Regions from separate parts of the Granulosicoccus antarcticus IMCC3135 genome, predicted to be linked through region 2. Evidence: riboswitches for the same ligand, from Rfam matches in the RefSeq annotation. Region 2 holds a riboswitch; each other region holds the start of a gene.
The links. A riboswitch is a leader RNA that binds a small molecule or an ion and turns the genes downstream of it on or off. The one in region 2 is predicted to bind cobalamin.

Region 1: linked by a shared signal. The riboswitch ahead of cobG (precorrin-3B synthase) and the one ahead of nrdH (glutaredoxin-like protein NrdH) in region 2 are both predicted to bind cobalamin.
Region 3: linked by a shared signal. The riboswitch ahead of cobO (cob(I)yrinic acid a,c-diamide adenosyltransferase) and the one ahead of nrdH (glutaredoxin-like protein NrdH) in region 2 are both predicted to bind cobalamin.
Region 4: linked by a shared signal. The riboswitch ahead of IMCC3135_RS24030 (TonB-dependent receptor) and the one ahead of nrdH (glutaredoxin-like protein NrdH) in region 2 are both predicted to bind cobalamin.

The regions. Positions count from the first base shown of each region.
Region 1 covers NZ_CP018632.1:2,024,967-2,029,178, reverse strand. Annotated here, with positions in the region: gene IMCC3135_RS08780 (precorrin-8X methylmutase) at 1-548, opposite strand, end outside; gene cobG (precorrin-3B synthase) at 538-1,722, opposite strand; cobalamin riboswitch at 1,947-2,186, opposite strand; gene IMCC3135_RS08770 (extracellular solute-binding protein) at 2,457-3,503, opposite strand; gene IMCC3135_RS08765 (ABC transporter permease) at 3,640-4,212, opposite strand, start outside.
Region 2 covers NZ_CP018632.1:7,688,236-7,692,447, forward strand. Annotated here, with positions in the region: gene IMCC3135_RS33370 (OmpA family protein) at 1-435, shown strand, start outside; gene IMCC3135_RS33375 (CsbD family protein) at 609-812, opposite strand; gene IMCC3135_RS33380 (cupin domain-containing protein) at 1,145-1,831, shown strand; cobalamin riboswitch at 1,908-2,099, shown strand; gene nrdH (glutaredoxin-like protein NrdH) at 2,192-2,413, shown strand; gene nrdI (class Ib ribonucleoside-diphosphate reductase assembly flavoprotein NrdI) at 2,418-2,834, shown strand; gene nrdE (class 1b ribonucleoside-diphosphate reductase subunit alpha) at 2,804-4,212, shown strand, end outside.
Region 3 covers NZ_CP018632.1:1,968,990-1,973,201, reverse strand. Annotated here, with positions in the region: gene IMCC3135_RS08480 (FecCD family ABC transporter permease) at 1-329, opposite strand, end outside; gene IMCC3135_RS08475 (ABC transporter substrate-binding protein) at 326-1,360, opposite strand; gene cobO (cob(I)yrinic acid a,c-diamide adenosyltransferase) at 1,373-1,984, opposite strand; cobalamin riboswitch at 2,149-2,382, opposite strand; gene cbiB (adenosylcobinamide-phosphate synthase CbiB) at 2,505-3,443, opposite strand; gene rpsJ (30S ribosomal protein S10) at 3,548-3,862, opposite strand; gene tuf (elongation factor Tu) at 3,869-4,212, opposite strand, start outside.
Region 4 covers NZ_CP018632.1:5,541,569-5,545,780, forward strand. Annotated here, with positions in the region: gene IMCC3135_RS24020 (LegC family aminotransferase) at 1-780, opposite strand, end outside; gene IMCC3135_RS24025 (NAD-dependent 4,6-dehydratase LegB) at 773-1,756, opposite strand; cobalamin riboswitch at 1,899-2,106, shown strand; gene IMCC3135_RS24030 (TonB-dependent receptor) at 2,234-4,212, shown strand, end outside.

The sequences.
Region 1 (4,212 bases), 2.1 Mb from region 2:
GGTACCGGCAAGTCCTGCATCAGAGCCAGCTTGGATTCAACGGCACCGACAAAACCCACCGGGCAACCAATGATAGCGGCAGGCCGAGGGCAGCTTGGATCCTGGAGCATGTTCAGTAAATGAAATAGCGCAGTAGGTGCATTACCGATGGCAACGACAGCTCCCTGTAGATGCTCTCGCCACAGCTCCAGAGCGGCTGCCGAACGTGTGTTGGATTGTACTCTGGCAAGTTCCAGTACGGCCGGATCATGCAAGGTGCAGATAACGGCATTGTCCGCGGGTAGGCGAGCACGGGTAATGCCCTCTGAAATCATGCGGGCATCACACAGTATGGGCGCGCCTGCTTGCAGTGCACCACGTGCAGCGTTTACCAGACCCGGTGAGAATTCTATATCACGCTCAAGTCCAACAAGCCCGGCCGCGTGAATCATGCGAACAGCCACCGGCTCTTCATCCGCACTGAATCTGGACAGTTGCGCTTCGCTGCGAATAATGGCGAAGCTCTTCGTGTAGATGGCAGCGCCATTGGTTTGGTAACTATGCACCATTTTCAGGGAAATCCAGTAGATATTCAGGGGTGGAGGTAATCTGTTCTGCGCGCAAACCAACGCGCACTGGCTGATCGCAGGCTTTGCCATTACGAATCAACTTGTATTCGTCAGGCGCTGTTGCCACCAGCGTAATCGCCGCTGATGACGGGTGTGCACAGCCTTTGATGCAGCCTGCAACATGCAGCCGTTCACCATGGGCAAGCTGCGCAGCCAACGATCTGGCGATACCCAGGGTAGATGAATGGGCCTGTGCACAACCTGGCGCGCCGGTGCAGGCAAAGACATTCAAACGCGGGTCACCAGCACGCAAGCCAACACCTGCGGCCGCACCGTCGCCCACTCCCTCTATCAAGATCATTCGCCAGGGTGTCAGGCGCAAATTGCCCAGCGGAGCCAGGGTGTAAAGATCCTCGCTCTTCAGGAGGCCGAACTCTGGTGCCACTAGCCAGCCCTGAGCATGCTTTCCAGGTTCCGGGCGGCAAGCAAGACCAGGGGCTGCGAGCACTTCATGGAACTCAGCGGGTAGCGTAGCGCCGCTGGCCAGAAACGAAGCCATGCGACCGCGGCCTTGCGGCGCACCTTCATGATCCAGAAACCAGTGAGCCAGCCTCATCGCTGTATCGGCAGCGGTAGCAATACTGACTCGTGCCCCCGAGCCCATACCATCGGCAAGGCACATCAGCTCCCCATCAGCTGAATGCTGAATGCGAATGTCAGCTGATGTTCCAGTTAGCACTGGCGTTGCCCCACAGTCCACCGCAAAACCGAACTTGGCCGGCAACGTTGGCGCACCCGGCTTATCCAGTGCTTGTATCAGTCGAGCGCCAACCTGATGACTTACGTCTCCATCAATCCAGAATGGGGTGAAGACCAGATTGCGACGTCGCTCAGAATCAATACTGACATCAACAAGGTCGAGCTTCATCAGGGATTTGATCAGCGCTGCGTGCTCACTTGCCCTGATACCACGCATTTGAAGATTGGCACGTGATGTCAGACTGATCTGGCCAATCCCGTATTCTTGTGCCAGTTCGCCTAGCGCGATAGCTTGTGGCTGACTCAAACGAGCATACGGCGGGCGAATGCGCACAATCAATCCATCAGCCGCCGCCATTGGCTGCAGTGCGCCAGGACAGGCTCCGTGAATTAGCGGCTTGTTCGACGCATCCATTCGAAAGCTCCAACTGATGAATACCAAAGAAGCCGGGGATAACGTATGACGGATTGTTATTGCAGTACTGACGTCAGGATCGCAGGTTTCTTGCCTGTACGAAGCATTGCCAGCAAAGCCCTGTGCTTACCCGGAACTCATCTGGCAGTCTTGCACCGCCAAAATCGCGAACCATTGAACGCACTGATCTGCACAATCGGCCCTGCCCTCACCCCGGAGCAATAACTGAACACTGTTGTCGGGCAGGTCTTCTGGCTCACCTTCATCCGGGCATTGTCACCTTCCCAAGAGCGTGATTGATAGCTCTCAGTGGTGCACGACAAACCCGTCAGGCTTACAGCAGCGGGGGCTGCACCGGAATAACCAGTACGATCAGCACTCAATGCTGACAATATTGGCGTCACCGGTTTCCCATTTCACCATGACCCACATGTGGCCACAGAACCCGAACGCGATGGAAGTTATCACCCTCTCGCCGCTGGGTCAATGGGGAGTGCACCAAGCGATCAAACTCGCCCCCGGTTTAGTGGAGACGCCGCAGCCCTCTAGCAAGATGGTGCAAAAGGTTGATTTGACGCAAATCATGAAGGTTGGCGCACTCTAGCCATCAACTAGCCATCAAGTTGCACTCAGCTGAAATTCCAGAAGCAAACCGGGCAAGACGATTGTTTGCGCGTCTTGCCCGTTGTTTTCATGATCAAACAGATGCTGAGACTGACAGTATCCGCAATTCCCTACTTGCTGATATCCGTCCAGATCCGTGCATACAGATCATTCACTTCTACCGGGCACACCGCCAGGAATGCACCGGATGCTTCAAGCTCTGGTGGCACGCTCAATTCTGGAGCGGTTTTCAGCTCTTCGGACAGATATTCGTCCGACCCCTTGATGCCGTTGGCGTATTTGGCAAAGTTGGAAATCATGGCGGCATTCTCCGGATCCATGATGAAGTTCTGAAACAGTTTTGCATTACCAGGATTCTTTGCATCCACAAGTACGGCTGCGCTATCCATGAAATAGGCAAAACCTTCTTTAGGAAAACCGAAGCGTACATCCGGGTTCTTTTCACGAGCACGCATAGCGGCGCCATTCCAGTAAAAAGCGGCGGCGTAATCGCGGCTGGCAAATTTCTCAATGGTGCCGTAGTCCATGGCAATCCACTTGGTTTTGGCTTCTACAAGCTTGTCGCGAACAGTGCGCAGAAACTCCTTGTCATCAGTACACCACTCTCCACCCAGATACTTGATAGCGCTGTACATGACGTCCGTCATTTCTGGCGCCACATTGACCTTGCCAATCAACTCTTCAGGTGGATCCAGAAAGATGGAAGAGGTATTGATGTCACCGTCATATACAGAAGTATCGACAACGGTACCAATCAAACCCCACTGCCACGGCACGGAATAGTGACGACCTTCGTCCCAATCCACACCGGTCCACCGATCTTCCATATTCTTGAAGTTCTCCATTTGATCAGGCCGTGTCTCCAGCAGCAAACCTTCACCAATCCAGATATGCATATACGGTGCTGAGGGAACGACGATATCAAACCCATGCCCACCGGCACGTACCTTCGCCAGCGCCGTGTCGTTGGAATCGTAGTCTGTAATGGTGACTTTTACATCGTAGGTTTTCTCGAACTTTTCGATCAACTCGGGGCTGGTGTAATTGCCCCAGTTGAATATGTTCAATTCCCCTGCTGCCTGGGCTGGACCTGTCATCAAAAGGCAGGCCGCCATCAAAGTCGTGACGGGGCCGGTAGAGCATAGTTGGCGAAACATGTACGTCTCCTGTCGTTGAATCGGTAACGTTGACGATAACGGGCAAAGTCAGGGATTTGATTCAGACCCGCTCATTTAACATTCAATTGGCTCACGCGCAGCATTGCCAGCACATCGGTTTTACAACACGCTTCTGTCAATTTCTTTTCCGGCTTAACAAAAAGAATCCTGTCACGATCACTACGGAAAAGGCAAGAAATATAGTGGAAATAGCGTTGATTTCAGGGGTGACAACCCGGCGTAGCTGTCCGAGCATATACGTCGGCAGTGTCTCCTGACCACCTGATTTGACAAACTCGGTGATGACAACATTATCCAGTGAAATAACGAAGGCGAGCATGAAGCCCGCAATGATGCCTGGCCGTAACAAAGGTAGAGTCACATGCAAAAAACCACGCCACGGCGTTGCGTAGAGGTCGGCGGCAGCCTGCTCCAGAGTCAGATCCATGCCTTGTAACCGCCCCCGAATTGGCAGGTAGGCAAATGGAATGCAGAAAGCGGTGTGTGCTGCCATCAGAAAGCCTATACCCGAATAACCGGTCCACACCTTGATACGAGAGAATACGATCAGCAAAGACACGGCTGTGACAATCTCCGGGACCATCAGCGGCTGATTGATGAGCGCATATTTGAAACTCAGCCCGGGGTAAGGCTGTGTACGAGTGGTCGCCAGTGCAGCAAGGGTGGCAACCACAGTTGCAATACTGGC
Region 2 (4,212 bases):
CTGCAAGATACCGACGGTGATTCAGTTCCGGATGATCTGGATTATTGTCAGAATTCCGAACCCTCAGCTCCCGTCAATGACAGTGGCTGCGCCCTGATTTCAGGCCTGCTATCCAGTATTGCATTTCGTACCGGATCAGATGAGTTGGAGCAGTCTTCAAGAACCATTCTGGATAACATCATAAACGGGATGAGAGCCACGCCTTCGCATCGCTTTATGATATCAGCGCATACGGATAATTCAGGCACCCTGGAATCCAATATTGCACTCTCGCAAAGCAGAGCTGAAGTGGTCATAAACTATTTGAGAGCCAGAGGGATAGCTCAATCCCGTCTTGAAGTCGTGGTTTATGGAGAGGATCGTCCAAAAAATTCAAATGAATCCAGTAAAGGCCGTTCAATGAACCGCTGCGTTGATATCACGGTGATTGAATAACCAGGCACAACACGACACGATAATTGGATAGTCAGTACCAGACGAAAAAAGGCCGACTCGTTCCCGAGCCGGCCTCTGTCACTCACACTTCAACTAGCTCTTTCATTCACACTTTAAACCAGGTAGTGCGGAGCATACGCAGGCTATAAACACTCAAAGCCAGCGCAAGGATATTACTCCTTGGTTTCAGCCAGCATCTTGTCGACTTCCTCGCGGGCCTCTTCCTTGGTCTTGCCATAGCGCTCTTGGATCTTGCCCTCGAGCTGCTCACGATTGCCATCAATCTGGTCAAGCTCATCGTTAGTGATCTCACCCCATTTGGATTGAACACCGCCTTTGAATTGCTTCCAGTTACCTTCTACTTGATCCCAATTCATACTCGATACCTCGTTTGCTGTTTGGTCCGATCTGGACGAGAACTAAGTATGGGAGAACCTGAGAGGACTATTCGCCTGCTGCAACAACTGCTCATTGACCCTGTAAATAGTGCAGATATCCAACTGGAAACATGACTTGTCACACAAAACAGTGTTGCCGCCTTTCATTGACTCACTTTTCTGCGAGTAGAAATATTCATGCTAATCTATCTACCATCTGATAGGTAAATACATGCTGTACTTACCAGCTACAACTATCAAGTACGTAGACTTTCATCTATTTCGACAACTCTTTGTATTCGATAAACCGCTAACAACGAGAATCACCCCATATGGAAATCAACGCAGACTTCTCACAACGATCTCTCCTGCACACACCCGATATCGAGTGGCAGGATTCACCGATGAAAGGCGTACGCAGAAGAGTGCTGGATCGAGTCGGCAACGAAGTTGCCCGTGCCACCACCGTGGTGAGTTATGCACCCAACAGCCATTTTTCATCGCATGTTCATACAGGCGGTGAGGAGTTTGTCGTGCTCGAAGGCATCTTTCAGGATGAGCATGGAGATTATCCGGCAGGCTCCTATATCCGCAACCCACCACAATCCAGCCATACACCACGTTCAGACGATGGCTGCATTATCTTCGTGAAACTCTGGCAGTTCGATCTGGATGACCGACAGCACGTAGTTGCTGACATGAACACCGTGGAGCTGAACAATGATCCTGTACGCTCCGGTGTGCAGCTACATACCTTGTTTGAAGACAGCCGAGAGACGGTACGTCTGGAGCAATGGGAGGCAGGTGCGACCGTCACGCTGGACACCAATGGTGGAGCCGAGCTGCTGGTACTCGACGGCAGCTTCACTCAAGAGGGAGAAACGGTCGATAAACTTTCATGGTTACGCATCCCTCTGCATGCCGATTTTCAGGCCACAGCCGGTGCCAGCGGCGCCCGTATCTGGGTCAAAACCGGACACCTGCGCTTCACAAAAGAAGAGAAACAAAGACTCGCCTGAGCCTGCTTGCATGAAGTAACCCCATCACTGCCAGAATTTTCAACAACTACATGTTGACAATTGATGGCCTCGTACCCCAACATAGTGTGGTTCTGGTTCCTGCGACACTTGTCGCAGGCTAAGAGGGAAACCGGTGAAATTCCGGCACTGCCCCCGCAACTGTAAGTGACAAGCAACAACCTATTGAACCACTGATGTTCGCATCGGGAAGGAGGGTTTGCGCGCTGGAGTCACGAGTCAGGAGACCTGCCAGGCACAACGATGAAACCAAGGGCGGAGGGCTCTGGAGTTGCTGGTGCTGAATCCTCAGCGATGGCTCCGCATGGCCTTCCGTCCGTCACACTTCGGGGACGAAGAGCAATGAGCATCACCGTATATTCCAAGCCTGCCTGTGTGCAATGCACAGCCACCACGCGCGCCTTGTCAGCCAAAGGTCTGAGCTTCCAGGTTGTCGATCTGACACTGGATGACGACGCTTTCAAGCTGGTCGAATCTCTGGGCTATCGACAAGCACCGGTTGTGGTCGCAGGTGAACATCACTGGGCAGGCTTTCGCCCGGACATGATCAACTCCCTGGTGTGAGTGATTGAGCTCACTGCTCTATTACTCCAGCGCATCGGGCAACACAGAACGCTTCATTCAAAAACTGGATCTGCCGGCTATTCGCCTGCCGATCCGGCTTGATGCGCCTGTCCCCATCATCGACCTACCTTTCGTCCTGATCTGCCCGACATTTGCAGATGGCCAGGGGCGTGGGGCCGTACCCAAACCGGTGATACGGGCGTTGAACGATGTGCAACTACGTAACCAACTGCGCGGTGTGATCGCCGCAGGTAATCGCAATTTCGGAACAACCTTCGCCCTCGCTGGCGATGTGATTGCCCGTAAATGCCAGGTACCCGTGCTGTACCGCTTTGAACTGGCGGGCACGCAGAAGGACATCCAACTTGTCAGACAAGGACTAGAACTCTTTTGGACACAGCAACACTCGAACGAGCCGTGAAGAACGAAGCCCAGCAGCTGGATTATCACGCATTAAACGCCATGCTGAACCTCTATGATGCGCAGGGACATATACAGTTCGACGCCGATCGTCGTGCCGCTCGTCAGTATTTCCTCCAGCATGTCAACCAGAATACTGTCTTCTTCCATTCACTCGAAGAGAAGCTTCGCTACCTGGTGGATGAAGGCTATTACGAGGCGCAGGCTCTGGAACAGTACTCACCTGAGTTCCTCGCTAAAATCTGGAGCAAGGCCTTCGCCTTCAAATTCCGCTTTCCCACCTTTCTGGGTGCTTTCAAGTACTACACCTCCTACACACTGACCACTCGCGATGGCGCACGTTATCTCGAACGTTATGAGGATCGTGTGGTCATGGTTGCATTATACCTGGCACGCAGTGACGAAGATTACGCCCTGACTCTGATGGAGGAAATCCTCAGTGGTCGCTTCCAGCCGGCAACACCTACCTTTCTCAACGCCGGCAAGGCGCAGCGCGGGGAGCTGATCTCCTGCTTTCTTCTGCGACTCGAAGACAATATGGAAAGCATTGGACGGGGTATCAATTCAGCCCTGCAACTCTCCAAGCGCGGTGGCGGAGTTGCTCTGATGCTGACCAATATTCGTGAGCAAGGCGCGCCTATCAAAGGCATCGAGAATCAATCCTCTGGTGTTATTCCGGTAATGAAATTGCTCGAAGACAGTTTCTCCTATGCCAACCAGCTGGGCGCCCGACAAGGCGCCGGTGCGGTTTATCTGAACGCACATCATCCGGACATATTGCGCTTTCTGGATACCAAGCGCGAGAATGCTGACGAGAAGATTCGCATCAAGACACTCTCGCTGGGTGTTGTCATACCGGATATCACTTTTGAGCTGGCACGCAAGAACGAGGACATGTATCTGTTCTCCCCGCATGATGTGGAACGCGTCTATGGACAGGCGTTTGCCGACATTTCGGTCAGCGAGCGATATCACGATATGGTGGATGATCCACGTATCCGCAAAACCAAGATCAATGCGCGTCAGTTCTTTCAGAACATTGCCGAGATCCAGTTTGAAAGTGGCTATCCCTACATCCTGTTTGAAGACACCGCCAACCGGGCGAACCCGGTGGCCGGACGCATATCCATGTCCAACTTGTGTTCGGAAATTCTGCAGGTCAATGAGGCCTCCACCTTCAATGATGATCTGAGCTATCAGCATATGGGTACGGACATCTCCTGCAACCTGGGCAGCCTGAACATTGCCAAGGCCATGGATGGTGGCAACCTGGGTGCCACCGTTGCCATCGCGGTTCGTGCATTGAGCGCGGTGTCGGAGATGAGTGCTATAGACAGTGTGCCTTCGGTTCGTCGTGGCAATGATGTCAGTCATGCCAT
Region 3 (4,212 bases), 2.1 Mb from region 2:
GCACTAACCCCCAGAAGTCCGGGATCGGCTAGAGGATTTCTGAGTAGTCCCTGCAATGCAGCTCCGGACATGCCCAGTGAGCTGCCCACCAGCACCGCGAGCAAAGCCCGGGGCAGGCGTATCTCTGTCACGATGATGTGATATCGGGTTTGCAGGTCTGTTTCTGACAACAAATCATCCACAGAGGTGGACGAAGCCGTGCTGAACAGGGCTGACATCACATCAGCTACGGACAATGGCAATGGTCCGATGGTCAGAGACCACACTGTCAACACAAGTAGTGTCAGCAACAGGGTGCTATTCAATAGAACGTCACGCCCCACCGTCATGGCTGAGCCCCTTGAGCCGGGATACCAGACTGCGAGCTCAGCTCGCCAGCCAGCTTCTCCACGGTTTCCACCTGCCGCCAGTCACTACACCCCGCATCCAGATTGCTGAGTGACAACACCGGCTTGCTGAACAGCAAGTCACGCAACAATGGATGTCGAATCACACCAGATCGAGCAAGTGATGTGTCGTGTTCGGTACGACTGAGCATGAATGCATCGGGGGGATCAAGCACGATCGACTCGAGAGATACCCGACCCCAGCCTGTCACGCCGTATTCGCTAGCCTTGTTGCTCACGGCAAGTGCCTGGAACAAGGCATCTATAAAGGTACCTGATGCGGCCGTCCCACCATTACCTCTCAGGTAGAGTGCACTTCGAGCCGCAGACGATGCTTCCACCTGTTGTAAGCGACGTTGTGTATCAGCGATCAGTTCAGCCGCTCTGGCACCACGACCAATAGCCTCACCGATCTGCTCCAGACTGTCAAAAATACTCGCCCAGTCTTTCGGGTACGGCACGTTGATAATATTGATACCAAAGCGTTCGAACAAACGCACCTGATGTTGTGCCTGCCAGCGCCGGGACGCCAGAACGATATCCGGTTGACTGGCAATCACCTCCTCGGCACTGGCCTGATTACTGGCAAAATTTCTGGCTAATGAGGCCTGCGAGGAGCGTTTCGGGTCTTGCGACTGGTATGAGAGCGAGACGATCTGCGATGCATCAGCCAACCCCAGCAACAGCATATCGGCACACAGATTGGTAGACATGACTCTGGGCAGGCGCTGCTCACTGAGCAAGGCTGGCTTTATCACGGTCGCATCACGGCCAGGTGCTTGCAGCATTGATTCCGTCGTCGACGAAGCCGACGATAGTGACCCTGCCGTCGCCGTAGCATGCAATCCGAGTGTGAGCACTAACGCAAGTGGTGCTATTCCAGTCGTCCAACAACTGACAAATGTCACACACTCAGCCACGCAAGCACCTCGATGAACGAGTGCTTCGGGCGCAGTATCGTGAGCATTCATCATCCTGCCCTCTCCTCAGAAATCGATACCTGGCTGAGCTTTTACACCGGCTTTGTAGGCATGTTTGCGATCTGCGATCTCGCTGATTGTGTCTGCTATTTCATGTAGTTCCGGCCGAGCGGCGCGACCAGTGATAATCACCGTCTGACCTTCCGGTCGAGCGCGGATGGTCGAGAGCACATCCTCCATATCCAGAAATTTGTACTTGAGCATATAGGTCAGCTCATCGAGCAACACCAGTTGCACAGACTCATCTTGCAGCAGACGCCTGGCATGAGACCAGGCCTCATCGGCCGCCGCTTTATCGGCATCCCAGTTCTGTGTGTTCCAGGTAAAACCCGTTGCCATGGCGTGGTACTGCACAGTGGCAAGTCCCATGCATTGCTGCAAAAAAGTGACCTCACCAGTAGACTGCGTGCCCTTGATGAACTGCACGACACCACACTGATGCCCGTGGCCCAATGCCCGATAGACGGTGCCGAAACCAGAGGTGGTCTTACCCTTGCCGTTACCGGTAATCAGAATGACGATACCGCGTTCAATCTGGGCTTTTTCGATGCCCGCATCCACAACAGCTTTCTTGCGCTGCATGCGTTCGCTGTGTTTCTGTTTATCTTGCTCTTCCATTTCCGATTCCCATTGACGCATCGTCGAGGTCCGGGGATTTCGCAGACAGATAGAGAATACAGGCTATTTCGCTGGAGCCACTGACACCTTCAGGTACCAGTCAATCAATCACTCCACTACCTGAACTGTATCGTCGGCCGCGCTCACACCCCGGAGCAAATACCAAGTACTTCGATTGTCAGGCAGGTCTTCTGGCTTACCTTCTACCGGATAACGTCGCCTTCCCAAGTGGTTTGCTCCAAGGCCAAACACTCAGTGGCAACTGACGTATCCGTCAGGTTTACAGCAGCGGGGGCTGCGCCGGAATTGAACGATATATTGCATCGATCGTCACCGGACTTCCCATTTCACCCTGACACACAAGCGTATGCCAGAGAACCCGAACGCGAGCATGGTTGCACGCATTCTGCAAGACGTCAATCAGGTTTTGATGACCGGGCGGGCAATGGTTATTCGATTAAAACGAGAATCAGTTTGAAACGTATTACTCCCGACCAAGCAGTGCCAGCCGTACAGTGTCTCAATAACCCAGATCAAGCCATGCAAGCAATACCAGTAGTACCAACATCCACACCATCGCATAGGCATAGACCAGCAGTCCTTGGTGCAACTCGGGGGCACCGGGGCTAGCACCTTCGGCATTCAACCAGGGCTCTTCACTGATGCCTTCCTCATAGACCCTCGGACCTGAAAGCTTGATCTTCAGTGCAAAGGCCATGGCAGATTCGGGCCAGCCGGCATTGGGTGAGCGATGATGTCGAGCCTGCATCGCCAGAGAACGAAAGGAGCAGACCCTCCCTCCTGCCAACCAGATCAGCAATGCACTCAGCCTGGCAGGCAACCAGTTGACGACATCATCCAGTTTGGCGGAGAAACGCCCAAAATCCAGATACCGAGTGGATTTATGACCGATCATTGAATCCAGAGTGTTTATTGCCTTGTACGCGGCCAACCCGGGCAAGCCAAACAGGACACCCCAGAACAACGGTGCTACAACACCATCGGAGGCGTTCTCCGCCAGGCTCTCCAAAGCGGCACCAGCGATACCCGACTCTTGCAAATCTGCTGTCCTTCGGCCAACGATCAGACTGAGCGCTGAGCGCGCCTCACTCACATCGGCACGTAATAACGGACGGCTGACCGCCGCTACATGAGCATAGAGACTGCGGGTGGCCAACAAGCTTGAGGCAATCAGTGCCTCCAGCATGAACCCTGCAAGGGTATCTGGCAGTAACCAGACCAACAACAGCGCTACCAGGGTGGTGACGATGACAACCAGCAACGCTGTCAACATACCCAGCAACTGGCGCGCAAGAGGCAATGATCCCTCTCGATTCAGGAGTCGTTCCAGCCGGTTAATCATCCAGCCAATCCAGACTACAGGGTGCCGAATAGCGGCAAATAGCGATGGGGGCCAACCCAGACACAATTCGGCCACCATGGCCATCAGCATCAACATGCCGTCAAATCTCCGGTTGTATCGACATTCATCAATTCCCAAAACCAGAAAAGGCCCGCCGAAGCGAGCCTTTAAAGGAAATGTCGAACAAACAGATCTAGCTATTAAGCCAACTTGATCTGAACGTCAACACCAGCGGCCAGATCCAACTTCATCAGAGCATCTACCGTTTTTTCTGTTGGATCAACAATATCCATCAGACGCTTGTGAGTACGCAGCTCGTACTGGTCGCGCGCGTCTTTGTTGACGTGCGGAGAAACCAGGATAGTGAAGCGTTCTTTCTTGGTAGGCAAAGGAATTGGACCCAGAACACGGGCACCAGTACGCTTGGCGGTTTCAAGAATTTCTTTCGCAGAACGGTCGATCAGACGGTGATCGAATGCTTTCAGACGAATTCGGATTGTTTGACTGGCTGCCATAATGTATTACTCGATTATCTTCGCAACAACGCCGGCACCAACGGTACGGCCACCTTCACGAATCGCAAAACGCAAACCGTCTTCCATCGCAATCGGGTTGATCAGTTCAACAACGATTTTCACGTTGTCACCCGGCATTACCATCTCAGTACCTTCTGGCAATTCAACCGCACCTGTTACATCCGTTGTACGGAAGTAGAACTGTGGTCGGTAGTTGTTGAAGAATGGCGTATGACGGCCGCCTTCATCCTTGCCCAGTACGTAGATTTCTGCCTCGAACTTCTTGTGAGGGTTGATTGTCTTCGGCTTGCACAGTACTTGTCCACGCTCGATATCTTCACGCTTGGTAC
Region 4 (4,212 bases), 2.1 Mb from region 2:
GTAGTTGAAGCCGACCTCGTCATGGAGCCACTTCAAGGGTTCGGTGACTCTGGCTGTTGTAGTCAGATGCCTAACTCGTTTGGCCAGCTCAGCATCATTGGTCAGAACCATGCCGCCGCCACCGGTGGTCATGATCTTGTTCCCGTTGAAGCTCAACACACCCAGATTGCCTGCGACACCACAATGCACGCCTGTATGCCAACTGCCCAACGCCTCGGCACTATCCTCTACAAGCTGAAGACCGTGTGCCAGGCAAAGCTGCGCAATCTGGTGAATCGATGCCGGAAATCCGAATGTATGCATCGGCATGCACACAGGAATACGTCGGTTTGTCTCTATATGCCAGCAACAGCCGTCATCTCGCAGTTCTGTCTGACTTTCCAGAAATTCCTGTAGTGCCGCTGGCGCCAGACCCAGACTTTGTCGATCTACGTCAATGAACACAGGCTCTGCACCACAATAGGATATGGCGTTACAGGTGGCCACAAAACTCAGTGACTGTGTCAAGACAAGATCCCCCGGAATCACCCCGGCAACCAGTAAGCTGACATGCAAGGCGCTAGTACCGTTGACTGTCGCGATCCCATGAGCAGCACCGGCATACGATGCGATCAGTTGTTCGAACTCATCGACACACTGACCGACACTGGACACCATGCCAGAGTCGATAACCTCAATCAGTGCCTGTCTGTCCCTCTCACCAAATCTGGGTTCATGCAAACCGATGGAATTGCTCTGATCAAACTGCTGTCTGACGAAATCAACCAGACTGTCAAACATGGTAGAGCTCGGCCCGGTAACGTTTCAGGTTATCTGGCTCGATTAGCCAATCAATGGTTCTTTGCAGACCCTCGCGGATAGCGATCTGGGGACTATGACCTGTCATGCCTATCATCTTCGAGTTGTCACACACCAGGCGATGCACCTCGGATGCAGCGGGACGCAATCGATTCTCATCGACGACGAAACGCGTATCACTGCCCATCAGCTCGCGGATCAACTCCAGCGTATCCTGTATGGAAATCTCGGTATTGGAACCGATATTGACGGTTTCGCCAATCGATGCATCACTACGAGCCAGTGCCAAAAAGCCGCGACAGGTATCGTCAACGTAGTTGAAATCCCGCGTTGGTGACAAATCACCGAGCTGAATTTCAGCCTTGTCAGCAGCAATCTGACAAATAATCGCCGGTATGACGGCTCTGGCCGACTGCCGCGGCCCGTAAGTATTGAACGGTCGGGCAATCGTCAGTGGCAGCTCGAAAGAGTGATGAAAGCTCAAGGCCATGGCATCGGCGGCAATCTTGGATGCACTGTAAGGCGACTGTGCCTGCAAGGGATGCTGCTCATCAATGGGCACATAGCGAGCGGTGCCATAGACCTCACTCGTAGATGTATGAATAACCCGGCCAACCTGGTTATCCATCGAGGCCTGACAAATATTCAGCGTGCCGCCGGCATTGGTATCCAGATAGCTACCCGGGGCGATATATGAATACGGAATGGCAATCAGAGCCGCCAGATGAAAGACGACGTCGATATCTCGCGTCAGAACGCGACAGAAGTTCGAATCACGGATATCGCCACTGACAACTTCGAGATTGTCAGGCGGCGTTATCGAGTCCAGCCACCCCCACGACCCCAGGGAGTTGTACTGGACCAGCGCACGTACCGTGTAGCCTTCGCGCAGCAGCAGTTCGGTCAGATGTGAACCGATAAATCCATCTGCACCCGTTACTAGCGCACGCTTGTTCATATATCTTCAGCAGCATAAGGAAATCAACAGGTGAGAACTGCGGTCGCCGCAGGCATCCGGATTCACACCACCAACCAGAGCTCAATCACGAAACATGCCTCGGCATCCCGTGGTAGCGTTCGGTGTAACCCCAACTGGTGTATGCTGTCGCCTGTCGCAAGGTTCTGACAAAGATGAAAAGGGAACGAGGTGTCATTCCTCGGCTGCCCCCGCAACTGTAAGTAACGCGTTTCGCTATTGACCCACTGGATGCAATATATATCTGGGAAGGGAGCGAAGACCCTTTCGCTGGTGAACACCAGCATTGGACAGTTACAAGCCAGGAGACCTGCCAGGCGATACGTCTTTTACCAATCTGGCGGGGTGTCAGTGGAAATTGAGATGCAGTTTGCGCTTCAGCACTTCGTGCCAGCCCAGATGCCAGTATCTCTCTGACCTGCTCAAACCCCACTCGGTACAACCTGAGGTAACGCGGGGTTGCGTTCCAGTAAATCGATCAAAGAATCCATAGCCACTTCTGCCAGCTCTCGCCCGCCTGTTCTGGCTGGCCTGCTGTTGCTCGCCTTTCCCTGGGCGAGTACCGGACTGGTCTACGCAGAAGCAGATACCACTCTGGGCACGGTTGAGGCCATTGGCGAACTGCCCTACCGTACGGGCAATGTGATCAGTGAAGAGAGCACAGCCAGCCGCAGCCGGGTTGAACGGGTGGAGTTGGAACGCTCACCCAACGCTCTGGCCGCCGTGCTGGCGCGCGAAAGCGGTGTGCAGTATCGTCAATCAGGAGGTTTTGGCAGTTTCTCCAGTGTCAGTATTCGCGCGGCAACGGGTGCACAGACAGCGGTGTATCTCGATGGTGTATTGCTCAACAATGGCGGTAATCCGGTCGTGGATTTCTCCACGCTCGAGATGCTCAATCTGGGCTCAGTCGACATCTATCGCGGCAGTACGCCCATGCAACTTGGGCATGCGGGTATCGGTGGAGCCATCAATCTCAATAGTCTGCAAGCCTCCAAGGTCAATGCCACCCGAATCCGTCTGGGTGTGGGCAGCCTGTCGCTGGCCGGGCTACAGCTCTCGCATCAATCGCGACATGGCGCCTGGGATGTAGCCGCTGCAATCAGTCATCGACAAAGCGATAACGATTTCCGGTTCACCAATAAAAATGGTACGCCACTCAATACCGAGGACGACACAGACGAAAAGCGCAACAATGCCGATGCCAGGCGAACCTCAGCCCTGCTGCGCATGGGCTATCAGCAAAACAAGAATGCCCGTACCGATCTGACCATCCAAGTGTCAGCTCGCGAACTGGGAGTACCGGAATGGGGCAACAACCCTGACAATGTTGCCAGTTACGACACGGCTGCCAGCCAATTCCAGCTATCACAGATCCTTGATGGTCTGGGTAACTGGAACAGTCGTCACAACATCTACTGGCATACGAATTCCGCTCAATATCAGGACCTTGAGAGTCAGGTCGGATTGGGCGCGCAGGATAGCGACAACCAGACCAACACCCTGGGTGCCAAGACCTATTGGGAACACTTGGGTGATGCAGGCACATTGGGCTTGTCTCTGGATCTACGCCAGGAAAAACTGGACTCCACCGATGGGTTGGATGAATCAGCAGCCTTCGATGCGCGTCGCCAGAGCAGCCTTGCCACCGTGCATTATGTGTGGTTCGATTCCACCGATACCTGGTCGCTGACACCTGCCTTGCGATGGCAGCACAACAGCCTTGATGGTTCACAGGCAAGCACATCACAAGAGTTGCATGAATATTCCAGCGACTCGAATACAGGACTACAAATCGGACTGGCCTATCGACCCACAAGCCTGATCACCGTCACAGGAAATGCCGGCAGCTTCTATCGTGAACCCTCGTTCGGCGAGCTCTACGGCTCCATCGGTCTGGTCAATGGAAACCCTGAATTGAAACCGGAAAATGGTATCAACCTGGACGTCGGCATACAGTTCAGAACTGATGACATGAGCCTGAGCAGCACACTGTTCGGCAGCGAACGTGATGAGCTGATTGTGACGTCATTTAACGCCCGTGGTATTGGTGAACCCACCAATGCCGGTGCGGCACGTGTCATCGGAATTGAACTGGCTGGCGAACTGGCACTAACCCCAAAAATTCAGCTGCGTAGCAACATGACATGGCAATCTCCCAAAAGTCGCGACACAGCCGAAGGCTTTCGCGACAAATATCTGCCTGGTGAATCTCAGTTCTCCTTGTATGGTCGTATCCAGTATCAACCCTCTGCTGTCACGCTCTGGTATGAACTGGATATCCAGAAAAAACGCTTCTACGACAGAGCCAATATCCTGCCCGCAGCCGACAGTGAGCAACATTCAATCGGTATCGACTGGTCTCAAGACCAATGGCAAACCACCCTTGGCATACATAATATCAGTGACGACAATATCGAGGACTTCAACGGGTATCCCAA